Regions from separate parts of the Streptomyces sp. NPDC039462 genome, predicted to be linked through region 3. Evidence: riboswitches for the same ligand, from Rfam matches in the RefSeq annotation. Region 3 holds a riboswitch; each other region holds the start of a gene.
The links. Region 3 has a riboswitch for cobalamin ahead of ACZ7LU_RS32710 (prenyltransferase/squalene oxidase repeat-containing protein). Riboswitches for the same ligand answer to the same signal wherever they lie in the genome.
Positions count from the first base shown of each region.

Region 1: another riboswitch for cobalamin. It lies ahead of ACZ7LU_RS28550 (ABC transporter substrate-binding protein); the one in region 3 lies ahead of ACZ7LU_RS32710 (prenyltransferase/squalene oxidase repeat-containing protein).
Region 2: another riboswitch for cobalamin. It lies ahead of ACZ7LU_RS30630 (cobalamin biosynthesis protein); the one in region 3 lies ahead of ACZ7LU_RS32710 (prenyltransferase/squalene oxidase repeat-containing protein).

Region 1 covers NZ_JBVKAO010000006.1:42,848-48,141, forward strand. Annotated here, with positions in the region: gene ACZ7LU_RS28525 (alpha/beta hydrolase family protein) at 1-103, shown strand, start outside; gene ACZ7LU_RS28530 (alpha/beta hydrolase) at 143-910, opposite strand; gene ACZ7LU_RS28535 (HAD family hydrolase) at 967-2,097, opposite strand; gene ACZ7LU_RS28540 (AraC family transcriptional regulator) at 2,288-3,148, shown strand; gene ACZ7LU_RS28545 (VOC family protein) at 3,154-3,642, shown strand; cobalamin riboswitch at 3,640-3,824, shown strand; gene ACZ7LU_RS28550 (ABC transporter substrate-binding protein) at 3,891-4,934, shown strand; gene ACZ7LU_RS28555 (FecCD family ABC transporter permease) at 4,931-5,294, shown strand, end outside.
Region 2 covers NZ_JBVKAO010000006.1:495,225-500,518, reverse strand. Annotated here, with positions in the region: gene ACZ7LU_RS30650 (alpha/beta hydrolase family protein) at 1-328, opposite strand, end outside; gene ACZ7LU_RS30645 (class II aldolase/adducin family protein) at 395-1,081, opposite strand; gene ACZ7LU_RS30640 (inorganic phosphate transporter) at 1,390-2,685, shown strand; gene ACZ7LU_RS30635 (hypothetical protein) at 2,698-2,922, shown strand; cobalamin riboswitch at 3,031-3,175, shown strand; gene ACZ7LU_RS30630 (cobalamin biosynthesis protein) at 3,283-4,239, shown strand; gene ACZ7LU_RS30625 (cobyric acid synthase) at 4,236-5,294, shown strand, end outside.
Region 3 covers NZ_JBVKAO010000007.1:407,862-413,155, reverse strand. Annotated here, with positions in the region: gene ACZ7LU_RS32720 (aldehyde dehydrogenase) at 1-16, opposite strand, end outside; gene ACZ7LU_RS32715 (MBL fold metallo-hydrolase) at 214-1,275, shown strand; cobalamin riboswitch at 1,287-1,420, shown strand; gene ACZ7LU_RS32710 (prenyltransferase/squalene oxidase repeat-containing protein) at 1,545-2,762, shown strand; gene ACZ7LU_RS32705 (SCO2322 family protein) at 2,759-3,427, shown strand; partial or broken gene ACZ7LU_RS32700 (energy-coupling factor transporter transmembrane component T) at 3,482-4,598, shown strand.

The DNA of each region.
Region 1 (5,294 bases), on a different contig from region 3:
GGCGCAGGAGGCGGGCGGCCGGCTCGACCACTTCGCGTGGACCCGCGCGGGCGGCGCGCTCGCGAAGTGGGTGGCGGCGTGGGCGGCGACGCCCGGGACGTAGCCCGGACCGGCGGCCGGTGGTGTGTTCCGGTGACCCGGATCAGCCGAGCAGCGCGTCCACCAGCCGCCGCCGGTCCTCCGCGTGGTCCCGCAGCCAGGCGCCCAACGCGTGGTCGGCGTCCGGCAGTTCGAGGCGCTCGAACCGGGCCCGGGCGGCGAGCGCCTCGCCGACGGCCGACGTGACCTCGGGCGGGATCACCGCGTCGGTGCCGGGCACGACGAGCACCGCGCGCCCGCCGAAGCCCCGGTAGACGTCCAGCGCGGCGGACTCGCGCCACCGGCCCGGCGTACGGATGATCTCGGTGAAGCGGCCGTCGCCGTCGCCGAAGGGCAGCGGCCAGGCCTCCGGCGCGTACACGGCGGGCGCGCACAGGCCGATGCCCGTGACCCGCGCGCCGAAGTGCGCCACCAGGTCCGCCACGGTCTGCCCGCTCATGCTGAACCCGACGAACACCAGGCTGTCGGAGGCGGGCACCCGCCCCTCGACCACCGCCGCCGCCTGCGCGCACCGCCGCCGCAGACTCAACTCCCGCAGCGCGCCCGTGCTTTCGCCGTGCCCGGAGAAGTCCAGCGCGAGCGCCCGGCAGCCGCGCGCCGCGAACTCGGCCTGCAGAGCGGCCAGCCGCTCCTTGTTGCCGCCGCCCGCGCCGTGCAGCAGGACGACGGTGGTGGCGGGGGCCGGAGTGACCCCGGCATCGGGCCCGACACCGGGCAGCGCCTCGGCGCAGCTCAACGTCTCGCCGTCACAGGCGAAGGAGAAGTCGGACAGGGCAGGTTCGGTCTCCGTGGCGAGGAATTCCTGAGTCATGCTCCCTATCCTGCGCCGTGAGCCGAATCTTGGGCCGCCGGCCGAATCCTGCGCCGTCAGCCGATCTGATCCGGCGTGACCGTCAGCCACCGCTTGTCGGCGGTCACCTTCTGGCCCAGCTCGCGCTGCCGCTCGGCGTTCTTCTTCTTCATCCCGTCGAGCTGCTTCATGTACGAGTCCTTGCGGTTGACCCAGACGCGTACGCCGCCATGCTCCACGTCGGCGGAGTGGAACAGCATCGGCCCGTCGCTGACCGGCGTGTCACCGGCCGCGAGGATCGGCTTCTTCCACTCGTCGATGTACGTGTTGATCGCCGCGGGCTTGCCCTCGTACCAGGTCAGCGGCGCCCACAGGTTCGGCGTCAGCTCGCGCTGCGCGAGCTTCTCGCGGTCCTTCTCACCGAAGCGGCCCTCGGCGATCTCCTTGCGGGAACTGGTCACCTCACCGGTCCTGCGGTCCTTGAGCTGCATGGACACCCCGATGACGTTCTGCGGCTTCACGCCGTAGCCGTACTTCGGGTCGGCGAGCACCATGCGCACCAGGTCCTCGCCGGCCGCGCTGACAACGTACACCTCGATGCCGTGCGAGCGCAGCGTCCTGTACAGCTGCTGCATGCCGCGCGAGAACTCCGGCGCCTTCACCTCGGTCTTCGTGAGCTTGCCGTCCTCGTAGTACTCGGCGGGGATCGGCTTCTTGTACGCGAGGAGCTCGTCGACGTACCCCTTGAGCTCCTTCAGCGTGAAGCCGGAGAAGATCTGCGCGGCCCAGGGGTAACAGACCTGGTCGTCCACCTCGCACAGCCGGTTGTAGTAGCTGTAGAGGCTCTCCTTGTGCCCGGCCTTGTCCTTGAAGGGGATGACCTTCAGGGACGGGTCCATGGTCTTGCGGCTCAGGACGCCCTTCATCTCCAGGAAGGGCAGCAGCGACTCTTCGAGGTCGTTGCGGTACGTCGTGTTGTCCGCGTCGAAGACGGCGTACGCGCCCTTGTGGCCGTTCTCCGCGATGACCTTGCCGAGCTTCTTCGCGACGGGCTTCGGCCAGTGTGACAGCTCACGGGCGGTGGCCACGGAGGTGTCGGCGGCGGTCGCCTCGCTGGTGGGCCACAGTGCGCTGCCCGCGAGGACGGCGGCGGCCAGCGCCCCCGTGGCACCGATGACGGCCAGCTTGCCCTTTGCCCGTACTGCCATGTCTCTACGTCCCTGCCGTTTCCTGAAAGCGATGCGCGGCCCCGTCCGGAGCGGCGCGCCATGCTATGGGCCGGGACGCTCATTTCCCATGATCGAAGTCACCGGGGGCGGGGGGTATGGGGGAGGGGGACGGGGGTAGCGGTAGGGGACTCCGCGACGCGTCCGGGCCACGCCCCGCATACTGGAACGCATGGGCTCCCGTGAGTTCGTCCGGACCGTTCCACGGCTCGGCGGCATGGTCGTCTCCGCGGTCGGCTACCGCACCGCGGGGCAGCGGCCCGCCCTGCACCGGGGCCTCCCGTCCCCGTATCTGACCTTGATCTTCTCGCTGGACGGCCCCATCGCCACCGGCGCCACCCCCGGCCAGGCCACGGGACCGGACGCGGCGCGCACCGACATCGTCGTGGGCGGCCTGCACCAGAGCCCCGCGTACGTCGTACAGCCCGAGCACGAGGCGGGCATCCAGCTCGCCGTGCACCCCCTCGCGGCCCGCCCGCTCCTCGGGCTGCCCGCCGCGGAACTGGCCGGGCAGCTCGTCGTCGGCGGCACCGACGTCCTCGGCGACCGCGCCGCCGACCTCCGCGAGCGCCTGTGCGAACTGGACCGCTGGGAGGACCGCTTCGCCCTGCTCTCCGGCTATCTGCGGCGGCGCGCGGCCGAGGACCGCGCCGCCGGGGCCGTGCGCCCGGAGGTCGCCGAGGCCTGGGCGTGGCTGGCCAGGCACCGGGGCGCGGGCACCCTCGGCGGCCTGTCCCGGCACGTGGCGCTCAGCGAGCGCCGGCTGACCGCGCTGTTCCGCGCCGAGACCGGGCTGAGCCCCAAACAGGCCGCCCGCCTGATGCGTTTCCAGCACGCCAAGGCCGCCGTGGTCCGCGCCGTCGCGGCGGGCGGGCCGCCGGACCTCGCCCGGGTCGCCGCCGAGACCGGCTATTACGACCACTCCCACCTCGTCCGCGACTTCCGGCAGTACACGGAGGCGAGCCCCACCCGCTGGCTGGCCGAGGAGTGCCGGAATATCCAAGCCGGGGCGCACGGCGGCGGAGAAGAGTGAGAGACATGAACACCACACCCGATACCACACCCGACACCACGCCTGGCGCCCCTGAAACCGCACCCGCCCCCGCCATCTGGCCGGCGCTCCAGGCCGAGGACGCCCCCGCGCTGATCGACTTCCTCGTCGGCACCGTCGGCTTCCTGCGCACCGCCGTCTACGAGGACGGCGGCCGCGTGGCCCACGCCCAGCTCGACTGGCCCGAGGGCGGCGGCATCATGCTCGGCTCGTACGACCCCGAGTCGGCGGCCGCGGCCTGCGGAAAGCCGGGCACGTCCGGTGCCTACGTCGTCACCGACCATGTGGACGCCCTGTACGCCCGCCTCACCGAGGCCGGCGTCAAGATCACCCGTGAGATCGAGGACAAGCCCTACGGCAGCCGCGAGTTCGGCATCGAGGACCCCGAGGGAAACCGCTGGTCCTTCGGCACCTACCGCGGCGAGCCGAGGCCCGTGCCGGTCCACGGCACGGACCGCCCCCGCGAGGACGCGTGATAACTTGCGCAAGCCAGTCAAACCCACACCTGGGCCAGGGAATCCGGTGCGAATCCGGAACTGACGCGCAGCGGTGAGGGGGACGGGCGGGGCCACGGCCACTGGGCGTTCCAGGACGCCCGGGAAGGCGCCCCGCCCGGTCGATCCCGAGTCCGAAGACCTGCTGGCGCCTCCGCTCGCACACCGGGCGGCGGAGGTCGTGACGCAGGCCAGGCTCCGCGTATGAGCCGCGAGACCCAAGGGATCACGTGTCCTCGACAGCCCGTATATCCACTCTGTCCGCCCTGCTCTGTGCCGGCACGCTCACGCTCACCGCGTGCGGCGGCTCCGCGGAGAAGCCGGCGGGCGGGAGCGCCGACGGCTATCCGGTGACGGTCGCCTCCTGCGGCAAGGAGGCGAAGGTCGACGCGGCGCCCCGGCGGGCCGTCTCCCTCGACCAGGGTTCCACGGAGATCCTCCTCTCCCTCGGCCTCGCCGACCGCATGGTCGGCACCGGCACCTGGACCGACCCGGTCCTGAAGAACCTGGAGAAGGACAACGCGAAGGTGGAGCGGCTCGCCGACCGCTACCCGGCGCTGGAGAAGGTCCTCTCCAAGGAGCCCGACTTCGTCAGCGCCTCCTTCCTCTACACGGTCGGCAAGGGCGGCGTCGCCGACCGCACGAAGTTCACCGAACTCGGCGTCCCCGTCTACGTCTCGCCCACCGACTGCGCGGGCAAGGACAACGACAGCGGCGGCGACGGCAAACGCGTCAAGACCCTCACCATGGACACGGTCTACAAAGAGGTGCGCGACCTGGCGAAGGTCTTCCACGTCGAGAAGCGCGGCGAGAAGCTGGTCGCGGACCTGAAGGGCCGTATCACGAAGGCCACGAAGGACATCGACGAGGCGGCCGCCTCCGACGTGACGCTCCTGTACTGGTTCGCCAACTCCGACGCCCCCTACATGGCGGGCTGCTGCGGCGCGCCCGGCATCATCACCCGCGAGCTCGGCGCGAAGAACGTCTTCGACGACACCCGCGAGGAATGGCCCCAGATCAACTGGGAGACCGTCGCCGACCGCGACCCCGACGTCCTCGTCATCGGCGACCTCACGCGCAAGTCGCAGTCGGCCGAGAGCGCGGCGGCGAAGATCAAGTTCCTGGAGACCAACCCGGCGACGAAGAACCTGACCGCCGTGAAGAAGAAGCGGTACGTCCTCCTCAGCGGCCAGGCCATGAACCCCACGATCCGCACGGTCGACGGCATCGAACAGGTCGCCGCGGGCCTGCGGAAATTCGGGCTCGTCAAGTGACGGAGGCAGCACCCGGCAGGGACACGGTCCCCGCACCCGCTCTCCCCGCGAATGCCCCCGACCCCGTCGTCTTCTCCATACGGCACGGACTGCGGCTCGGCCTCCTCTGGGTGGCCGGGGCCGCCGGGCTCGTCCTGTCCGTCTCCGTGGCCGTCACCATCGGGCCCGCGGACATCTCCGTGCCGGACGTGTGGGCGACCGTCGTCGCGCACCTCGGCTGGGGCGAGAGCCCCCTCACCCCGATCAGGGACGGCATCGTCTGGAACCTGCGGATGCCCCGCACCCTGCTCGCCGCGGTCTGCGGCGCGGGCCTCGCGGTCTGCGGGGCGGTCATGCAGTCGCTGCTCCGCAACCCGCTCG
Region 2 (5,294 bases), on a different contig from region 3:
AGCCGCGGGTGACGGCTTCGAGGCGGCGTACGACCGTGTCGGCCTCGTGCGGGGCGGACTCCAGGACGGGGCCGACGACCGCGTGGGTGCCGGGGCCGCTCAGGCCGTACGTGCCGGGGCGGCGGCTGGCGAGGGCGCGGGTGAGGCTGACCTGGCCGGCGGCTGTGGCGTGCACGGTGAGGCGGGGCTGGGTCGGCAGGGGGCGGCCCGGGGGCGCCTTGAGGGCGGCGTCGCTGGCGAAGCGGCCCGCCGCGATGGCGGCCGCTGCCGTCCCCAGGGCGGCTGTTACTGCGGTGACGGCCGCTGCCGTCGCTTTGGCTGGGCGCACGGGTCCAGTGTCCGGGGCCGAGGGCTCCGGGGCCAGTGGGCGATGCCTCCGGAGTGACGTGCCGGGTCAGTCCGCGGGCTGACCGTAGCCCCGGAGTTTGTCCCGTGCTGCGCGCAGCTGGTCCGGGGAGAGGAGCGTCGGCGTGTGGCCGGGGACCGCGGCGGCCGTGAGCCAGAGGCGGGACATCCATTCCAGCTGGGCGGTGCGGTCGTACGCCTGGGAGAGGTTGTCTCCGTAGGTGACCGTTCCGTGGTTCTGAAGGAGGCAGCCCGTGCGGTCGCGCAGGGCGCGGAGCATGTTCTCGGCCAGTTCGTCGGTGCCGTACAGCGCGTAGGGCGCGACGCGGACCGGGCCGCCGAGGGCGCCGGTCATGTAGTGGACGGCCGGGAGCTCGGGGACCAGCATCGAGACGGCCGTGGCGTGCACCGCGTGGGTGTGGACGACGGCGCCCGCGCTGGTGTCGCGGTAGATCGCGAGGTGCATGGGGAGCTCGCTGGTCGGCGCGAGGTCGCCGAGGAGCTGCCGCCCTTCGAGGTCGACGCCGACCGCGTCCTCGGGCCGCAGCCGGTCGTACGGCACCCCGCTCGGGGTGACGAGGACGGTCCCGCCGACACGTACGGAGACGTTGCCCGAGGTGCCGACGACCAGGCCGTCCCGCACCGTCCTGCGGGCCGTCAGGACCAGCTCGGCCCAGGCTTTCCGCACGGCGTCGCGCGCCGTGTCCCGACCCTCGTCGTGCCGCTGCTCAGTCATGCGGCGATCCTGCCAGCCGGGCGATTCCGGTTACCGGCGGCCCGGGCGTGATCAGGATCTCTTCGGCGGGTCTCCGAGCCGGTCGCGGCAGGTCGGGCGGGGGCGGCCGCCGGGTGGCGGAGCGCGACACTCCGCCCAGTTTGCGGGCTTCCTGCCCCCGATCCGTACGATCGACATCGGACGCCTGGTCCATACGGAGTGATGGCACTCCACTTCGGGTCACCGCACCGCCCGGCCCAGTTCACTTTCCGTTCACCCAGGTTGCCTACGTTCCACATGCCACTGACGTCCAACAGAAGCCTGGGTAAATGGAACACATCACGCTTCTCCTCGGGATCGTGATCGTCACCGCTCTCGTGTTCGATTTCACGAACGGTTTCCACGACACTGCCAACGCGATGGCGACGACCATCTCGACCGGCGCTCTCAAGCCCAAGACGGCGGTGGCCATGTCCGCCGTGCTCAACCTCGTCGGAGCCTTCCTCTCCGTCGAAGTCGCCAAGACGATCTCCGGCGGCATCGTCAACGAGGACGGCCTCAAGACAGAGGTCATATTCGCCGCGCTCGTCGGCGCGATTCTCTGGAATCTCCTGACCTGGCTGGTGGGCCTGCCCTCCAGCTCCTCCCACGCCCTCTTCGGCGGCCTCATCGGCGCCGCGGTCATGTCGATGGGCTGGTCGTCGATCAACGGCGGCACCGTCGTCACCAAGATCCTGATCCCGGCCCTCGCCGCGCCGCTCGTGGCGGGTCTCGCCGCGGCGCTGGCCACGCGCCTGACGTACCGGATCGGCCGCAACACCGACACCAAGGCCACCGCGAAGGGCTACCGCGCCGGCCAGATCGCCTCCGCGGGCCTGGTCTCGCTGGCCCACGGCACGAACGACGCGCAGAAGACCATGGGCATCATCACGCTCGCCCTGGTCACCGGCGGCGTCCTGAGCCCCGGCTCGAACCCCCCGATGTGGGTCATCGTCTCGGCCGGTGTGGCCATCGCCCTCGGCACGTACCTCGGCGGCTGGCGCATCATCCGCACCATGGGCAAGGGCCTCACCGACCTCCAGCCGCAGCAGGGCTTCGCCGCCCAGACCAGCGCCGCGACGGTCATCCTGGCCTCCTCGCACCTGGGCTTCTCGCTCTCCACCACCCAGTCCTGCTCCGGCGCCGTGATGGGCGCGGGCCTCGGCCGCAAGGGCGGCGTGGTCCGCTGGTCGACCGCGACCCGGATGTTCATCGCCTGGGGTCTGACGCTGCCGGCCGCCGGTCTGGTCGGCGCGGGCGCCGAGTTCCTCACCAAGCAGGGCCCCTGGGGCGTCGCGGTCACCGCCGCGCTCCTGATCGCGGGCTCGGCCGTCATCTGGGTGCTCTCGCGGCGCAACGCCATCGACCACACCAATGTCACCGACGACGAGATCCGCCACGACGGCACCACCGGTGCCGAGCCCGCGGGCGTCGTGACCACCGCGATCGCCGCGGTCACCCCGCCCCCGACGAGCGCTATGGCCGCTTCGGCCGGCCCGGACGAGTCCGTCAAGGCCACCATCGCGGCCCCGACCACCACCACGACCGGCGCCATGGCGGACCCCGCCAGGACCGCGACGGTATAAGGACAGATCACCATGAGCATCGACTGGGCAGCCCTCGGCTCCGTCTTCGGAGTCAGCCTCGCGGTGACGGTGGCCCTGGTGGGCCTGTTCACCCTCGGCATCGTCGGCCTCTCCAAGCAGGAGGCGGCGGCCGCCTCAGGCGGCGGTTCCGCGGCCGTCGCGCGCACCGGCGCGTACGCCTGCTTCGCGCTGTGCGCGGCGGCCGTGGCGTACGGGATCTATCTGATCGTCGCCTGACAGCAGCGTTCCCGGGTGGGGCGCGGAGCGTGCGGAACGCTTCGCGCCCCCCTTGTGCGTGTGGGCCCCAACACACTCTCCCGTCGCAGGTCAACGGCGAGTTGACGGGCTCTCGCGGGGCGTGGTGGACTGCCGGGGCCAACTACGGCGGCAGAAGAGGAAGCCGGTGCGAATCCGGCGCGGTCCCGCCACTGTCACCGGGGAGAGACGCTCCCCGCGAGCCAGGAACTCTCGCCGCCGATCACGTCGAACCAGGGCGCGGACACCCTGAGTGAGGACATATCGCCATGCGCGGCCGCCCGTTGCCGGTTCCTTTCCTGAGTACGAGTTCCCTCCTCAGTGCAGCGACGGGCTGAGCCCATGAGTGCTGCCGATCGCGACTTCGCGTACGGCGCCGCCGCCGGACTCCTCGGTGACCTGCTGCTCGGCGATCCGCGCCGGGGCCATCCGGTCGCCGCGTTCGGACGTGCCGCGGGCGCCGTCGAGCGGGTGCTGTGGCGCGACCACCGCGGGTGGGGCGCGCTGCACGCCGCGGTGTGCGTCGGGGGCGCGGCGGGCGCCGCAGCCCTCGCCTCTTCTCTCGTACGCCGGTCACGCGCCGGTTCGATGGCGCTGACCGCCGCCGCGACCTGGGCCGTGGTCGGCGGGACCTCCCTCGGCCGTGAGGCGCGGGCCGTCGGCGGGGCGCTGGAGGCCGGCGACATCGAGGTCGCGCGGGAGCGGCTGCCGCATCTGTGCGGACGTGACCCGCAGGCGCTGGACGCCGACGGCGTCGCGCGGGCCGTCGTGGAGTCCGTCGCGGAGAACACGTCCGACGCGGTGGTGGGGGCGCTCGTGTGGGGCGCCATCGGCGGGGTGCCCGGACTCGTCGCCTTCCGTGCCGTGAACACGCTGGACGCGATGGTCGGCCACAAGTCGTCGAGGTACCGGCGCTACGGGTGGGCCTCGGCCCGCCTCGACGACGTCTTCGGATGGCCGGGGGCGCGGCTCACCGCCGCGCTGGCCGCGCTGGCCGGGGACTCGCCCTCGGGCGCGGTCGGGGCGTGGCGTGCGGACGCCGCGAAGCACCCCAGTCCCAACGCGGGGCCCGTCGAGGCGGCCTTCGCGGGGGCGTTGGGCGTGCGGCTCGGGGGGACCCTCTCGTACGCGGGGCGGGTCGAGCACCGGCCCGTCCTGAACGCGGCGGGGCGGGACGTGCGGGTGGCGGACATCGAGCGGGCCGTGAAGCTGTCCCGGCGCGTGAGCTGGCTGGCACTGGGAGTCGCGGTGACGGCCCGCCGGGCACTGCGGTCGGCGAAGTCGAGGAGAGACATATGAGTGGTGGGCTGCTCGTCGCGGGGACGACCTCCGACGCCGGGAAGAGCGTCGTCACCGCCGGCATCTGCCGGTGGCTGACCCGCAAGGGCGTGTCCGTCGCGCCGTTCAAGGCGCAGAACATGTCCCTCAACTCCTTCGTCACCCGCGAGGGTGCCGAGATCGGGCGCGCGCAGGCCATGCAGGCGCAGGCCGCCCGCGTCGAGCCGAGCGCGCTGATGAACCCCGTGCTGCTCAAGCCGGGCGGCGACCGCTCCAGTCAGGTCGTCCTGATGGGCAAGCCCGTGGGCGAGATGAGTGCCCGCGGCTACCACGGAGGGCGGCAGGCCGCGCTGCTCGACACCGTCGTGGGCTGCCTGGACGAACTCCGGGGCACCTATGACGCCGTGATCTGCGAAGGCGCGGGCAGTCCCGCCGAGATCAACCTGCGGCGCACCGACATCGTGAACATGGGCATCGCGCGCGCCGCCCGCTTCCCCGTCCTGGTGGTCGGGGACATCGACCGGGGCGGGGTGTTCGCGTCGTTCTTCGGGACGACGGCGCTGCTGAGCGCGGCGGACCAGGAGCTCGTCGCCGGATATCTGGTGAACAAGTTCCGCGGGGACGTCTCCCTCCTCGAACCCGGGCTCGACATGCTGCTCGGGCTCACCGGGCGGCGCACGTACGGCGTGCTGCCGTTCCGGCACGGGCTCGGCATCGACGAGGAGGACGGCCTGCGGGTCTCCCTGCGGGGTGCGGTGCGGGAGTCCGCGGTGGCGCCGCCGGTCGGCGAGGACGTGCTGCGGGTCGCCGTGTGCGCGGTGCCGCTGATGTCCAACTTCACGGACGTGGACGCGCTGGCCGCCGAGCCGGGCGTCGTCGTGCGGTTCGTGGACCGGGCGGAGGAGCTCGTCGACGCGGACCTCGTGGTCGTACCGGGCACGCGCGGCACGGTGAAGGCGCTGCGGTGGCTGCGCGAGCGCGGCCTCGCCGACGCCCTCGTGCGGCGGGCCGCCGAGGGGCGGCCGGTGCTCGGCATCTGCGGCGGCTTCCAGGTCCTCGGCGAGCACATCGAGGAC
Region 3 (5,294 bases):
CCACGAGCTCGGTCATGGCTGACTGCCTCCTGGCGGGCGGTTCCTGACACTGTTTCAGAACTGATACCAGTTCTAGTTGGCGGAGTCCACGAGCGGAAGGGGCAACTCGTCGCGGAGTCGGTCGACTTGGGCGACCATTGAAACTAGTTCTAGTTATAGTGGCGGCACCCGGCGACGACAGTGGCGGCACCCGGCGACCAGAGACGAGGCCCCATGACCCCGACCCCGCAGGCGACGGACCCGCCGGTGATCGAGCACGGCGGCGGCGTCTGGAGCATCAAGGTCCCGATCCCCGACAACCCCCTCGGCTTCACCCTCGTCCACCTCCTGGACACCGACGTGGGACCCGTCCTCATCGACACCGGCTGGGACGACCCGACGTCCTGGGACACCCTCACCGCCGGGCTCGCCGCGTGCGGCGTCGCGGTCGCCGACGTGCACGGCGTCGTCATCACCCACCACCACCCCGACCACCACGGGCTCTCCCAGCGGGTCAGGGACACCTCCGGGGCATGGGTCGCCATGCACGAGGCCGACGCGGCCGTGGTCCACCGCACCCGCTCCAGCCCCCCGGACCGCTGGTACGCGTACCTGGTCGACAAGCTCACCGCCGCCGGCGCCCCCGCCGACCACATCGCCCCGCTGGTCCGCGCCAGGGACGAGGGCCGCCCCCGCAAGCTCCCCGGCCTGGCGCCCGCCCTCCCCGACCGCTCCATCGCCCCCGGCGAACTCCTCGCCCTGCCCGGACGCAGGCTGCGCGCGATCTGGACGCCCGGCCACACACCGGGACACGTCTGCCTGCACCTGGAGGAGGACCACCCCACGGGCCTGCCCGGCAACGGCCGCCTCTTCTCCGGCGACCACCTGCTGCCCGGCATCACCCCGCACATCGGCCTGTACGAGGACCCGGACGCCGAGACGGCCACGGACCCCCTAGGTGACTACCTGGACTCCCTGGAACGCGTCGGCCGCCTCGCCCCGGCCGAGATCCTCCCCGCCCACCAGCGCGCGTTCACCGACGCCCCCGCCCGCGTCCGCACACTCCTGGCCCACCACGAGGACCGCCTGACCGGACTCCTCACCCTGCTCGCCGAGCCCCTCACCCCCTGGCAGATCGCCGCACGCATGGAGTGGAACCGCCCCTGGGACGAGATCCCCTACGCCTCGCGCAACATCGCGGTCTCGGAGGCCGAGGCGCATGTGCGGCGCCTGGTGAAGCTGGGCCGCGCGGAGGCCGTGGCGGGGAGCGATCCGGTCACGTTCGTGGCGGTGTGACCCGGGGCGTGCGCCGACCGGCCGGTAGAGTGGGCGCGTCGTCCTCACGTCCACGCAGGGGGAAGCCGGTGCGAATCCGGCGCTGACCCGCAGCCGTACAACCACGAACGTGGTGAGCCGGAATGCCCTGTGCGGATCGTGACCGGCTCGCTTCATCGGACCCCGATGAGCGGCACCGTCGAGGTATACGGAGCCGGAGCCGCCCGGTAGCCGTGCTCGCACGTGCCGTGCCGCCCCGCTCCCCGCAGGGAGAGGCAACCCGCCGCATCATGAACGTTCGCCGCAGCGCCGCGGTCCTGGCCGCCGTCGCCGTGTTCGGCTCGGTGGCAGCACCGGCCGCCTTCGCGGACGACGCGAAGCCGTCGCCCTCGACCGCGTTCCCCTCGGGCCTCTACGGCAAGGGCGACCCCAAGTTCGACGGCGTCTTCCGTCAGTCGTACGCCCTGCTCGCCCAGCACACCGAAGGCGTGAAGCCCGCCACGAAGGCCGTCGACTGGCTGACCGGTCAGCAGTGCGCGAGCGGTGGCTTCGCGGCCTACCGTGCCGACGCGAGCGAGCCGTGCGACTCCAAGACGCACGTGGACAGCAACTCCACCGCCGCCGCCGTGCAGGCCCTCGCCGCGCTCGACCACCAGGACGCGACGGTCAAGAAGAGCGTCCAGTGGCTGAAGTCCGTGCAGAACCAGGACGGCGGCTGGGGCTACAACCCGGGCCTGCCCACCGACGCGAACTCCACCGGCATCGTGATCGGCGCCCTCGTCGCGGCGGGCCAGAACCCCGCGGCCGTGAAGTCCCAGGACGGCAAGTCCGCCTACGACGCGCTGCCGAAGCTCGTCATGGACTGCGACGAGGAGAACGGCGCCTTCGGTCTCGCCGACCCCAAGTCCGGCAAGCTCACGCCGAACGCCGCCGCCACCGCGGCCGGCGTGCTCGGCAGCCTCGGCAAGGGTCTGGTCGTGTCGCCCCCCAAGAAGCGCGAGACCTCCGCGCCCAAGTGCGCGAAGCCGGACACCGCCGCGCAGGCCGCGAGCAACGGCACCGGCTATCTGCTGGACACCCTGGGCAAGACGGACGACCACCTGATCGGCGCCTCCGACGTGCCGGACACGGGCGGCACCACCGACGCCGTGGTCGCCCTCGCCGCCGCCGGGCAGCAGGAGCAGGCGAAGAAGTCCGCCGAGTGGCTCGCGAAGAACTCCGCGGACTGGGCGAAGCAGGGCGGCCCGGCCGCGTACGCCAAACTGATCTTCGCCGCGCACGCGACCGGCATGGACCCCCGCGACTTCGGCGGCGCCGACCTCGTGAAGCAGCTGAACGCGCAGGGTCCCGCCCCGCAGGACGCGGATGCCTCCGCCACGGCGGACGCGGACGAGAAGAAGGACGACGACGGCGGCGTCAGCATCTGGTGGATCATCGGCGTCGGCATGGTCGCCGGCATCGGCATCGGCTTCCTGTACAGCGGCAACCGCAAGAAGCAGCAGCCGTGACGCGCGGCCGGCTGCGGCTCGGCGCGGCGGCCGGGGTGTTCCTCGCCGCCCTGCTGAGCCTCCTCGCCGGCGCGCCCGCCCAGGCCGCCGGCTACCGCTACTGGTCGTTCTGGGAGCGGGACGGCGACCAGTGGACGTACGCCAGCCAGGGGCCGGGCACCGCCCGCCCCGAGGACGGTGACGTGCAGGGATTCCGCTTCTCCGTCTCCGACGACTCCCAGGACTCGGCCCGGCCGCGCGGCCCCGCCGACTTCGAGGACATCTGCGCGAGCACGCCCGCCGAGGAGGGCCGCAAGCGGGTCGCGCTGGTCATCGACTTCGGCCTGCCGAAGGACGCCCCGAAGGGCGAGACACCGCCCGCGCCCCGGCGGGCCTGCGCGCGGGTCGCCTCCGACGCCACCAGCGCGGACGCCCTCGCCGCTGTCGCCAAGCCGCTGCGCTACGACACCAAGGCCCTGCTCTGCGCCATCGACGGCTACCCGAAGTCGGGCTGCGGCGAGCAGGTCTCCGGGGACGGCGCCGGCCGGCAGGAAACGGCCACCGAGAGCAAGCCCGACACGGACGGGGACAACGGCGGGCCCTCCCTCGGCCTGATCGCCGGGATCGCCGCCGTCGCGCTGCTCGGCGGTGCCGGGATCTGGCAGGCCCGGCGGCGCCGCGGCTGAGCGGGCCCGGACTCCCACGGACACGGACAGCCCACGGACAGACAGCAGAGCACCATGACCGACCACGGCAGCAGCGTGCCAGGACCCCTCCGGCGCCGCCTCGCCCCCGAGGCGCACCGGAGCAACGCCCTGCACCCGGGCGCCTGGTGGGTGTGGGCCATCGGCCTGGGCACCGCGGCGTCCCGCACGACCAATCCGCTGCTGCTCGGCCTGCTGATCGGCGTCGCCGGCTATGTGGTGGCGGCGCGGCGGACGTCGGCGCCGTGGGCGAAGTCGTACGGCGCGTTCGTGAAGCTGGGCCTGGTCGTCATCGCGATCCGCCTGGTCTTCGCGATCGTGCTCGGCTCGCCGATCCCCGGCACGCACACCGTCGTCACGCTGCCCGAGGTGCCGCTGCCCGACTGGGCGAAGGGTGTGCGGATCGGCGGCCGCGTCACGGCCGAGGGCCTGACCTTCGCGCTCTACGACGGGATCAGGCTGGCCGGCCTGCTGATCTGTGTCGGCGCCGCGAACGCCCTGGCGAGCCCGGCCCGGCTGCTCAAGTCGCTGCCGGGGGCGCTGTACGAGGTGGGGGTCGCCGTCGTGGTGGCGATGACCTTCGCCCCGAACCTCATCACCGACGTCCAGCGGCTGCGGGCGGCCCGGCGGCTGCGCGGCCGGCCCGACAAGGGGATACGCGGACTCCTCCAGGTCGGCCTGCCCGTCCTGGAGGGCGCGCTGGAGCGGTCGGTCGCGCTGGCCGCCGCGATGGACGCGCGCGGCTTCGGCCGCACCGCGCCCGTCCCCGCCGGGGTGCGCAGGGCGACGGCCGTGCTGACGCTGGGCGGTCTGATGGGCGTGTGTGTGGGGACGTACGGACTCCTGACCGCGCAGGGCACCGTCTACGGCCTGCCCCTCCTGCTGGCCGGGCTGCTCGCCGTGCTCGCGGGGCTGCGGCTCGGCGGCCGCCGCTCGGTGCGCACCCGCTACCGGCCCGACCCGTGGGGCCCGCGCGCCTGGCTGGTCTCCGCGTCCGGGCTCGCGGTGGCGGGACTGACGATCTGGGCCGCCTCGCACGACCCGACCGCGCTGCACCCCGGCGTCGTACCGCTGGTAGCCCCGACGCTGCCGCTGTGGCCCGCGGCGGCGGTCCTGATCGGCCTCCTCCCGGCATTCGTGGCACCGGTCCCGGCCGAGAACATGTCCCGCGGTGCCGGGGCCACCGGGGCCGTTGGGGCCGTCGGGGCCACCGGGGCAACCCGGGCCGCCGGGACCACCGAGGCCAGCAGGACCACCGGGGCCGCCAGGGCCGCCGGGACCCCCGAGACCACCGAGGCCACCGAGGTCACCGAGGCCGCCGAGGCCGCCGAGGCCGCCGAGGCCACCAGGCCCGCTGGGACCACCGAGGCCAGCAGGACCATCGGGGCCGGCGAGGCCACCAGGACCACCGAGACCACCAGGCCCGCCGAAACCACCGAGACCACCAAGCCCACCAGGCCCGCCGGGACCACCGGGACCACCGACGCCACCGAGGCCACCGGATCCACCGGATCCGCCGAGGCCGCCGGGGCAACCGGGCCCGTCCGTCGCGCCAGGCGGACCCCGGAGCACGCCAGCACCCCGGAGCCCGACGACCCCGAAGACCCCGAAGACCCCGAAGACCCCGAAGACCCCGACAAACCGGTACCGGAACGCCCCGGCGAACCGGACGCGGAACACGCCGACCAACCGACCCGAGAACACCCTGGCGAACCGGCCGCGGCACCCGGTGCCGGACCGGGCCCGGCACACGCCGGCAACCCCGCCCCGGAGCACCCCGGCGAACCGCCCACCCGGACCGGTGATCCGACCGCCCCGGCCCCGGGGCGCCCCGCAGCCCCCGCGCAAC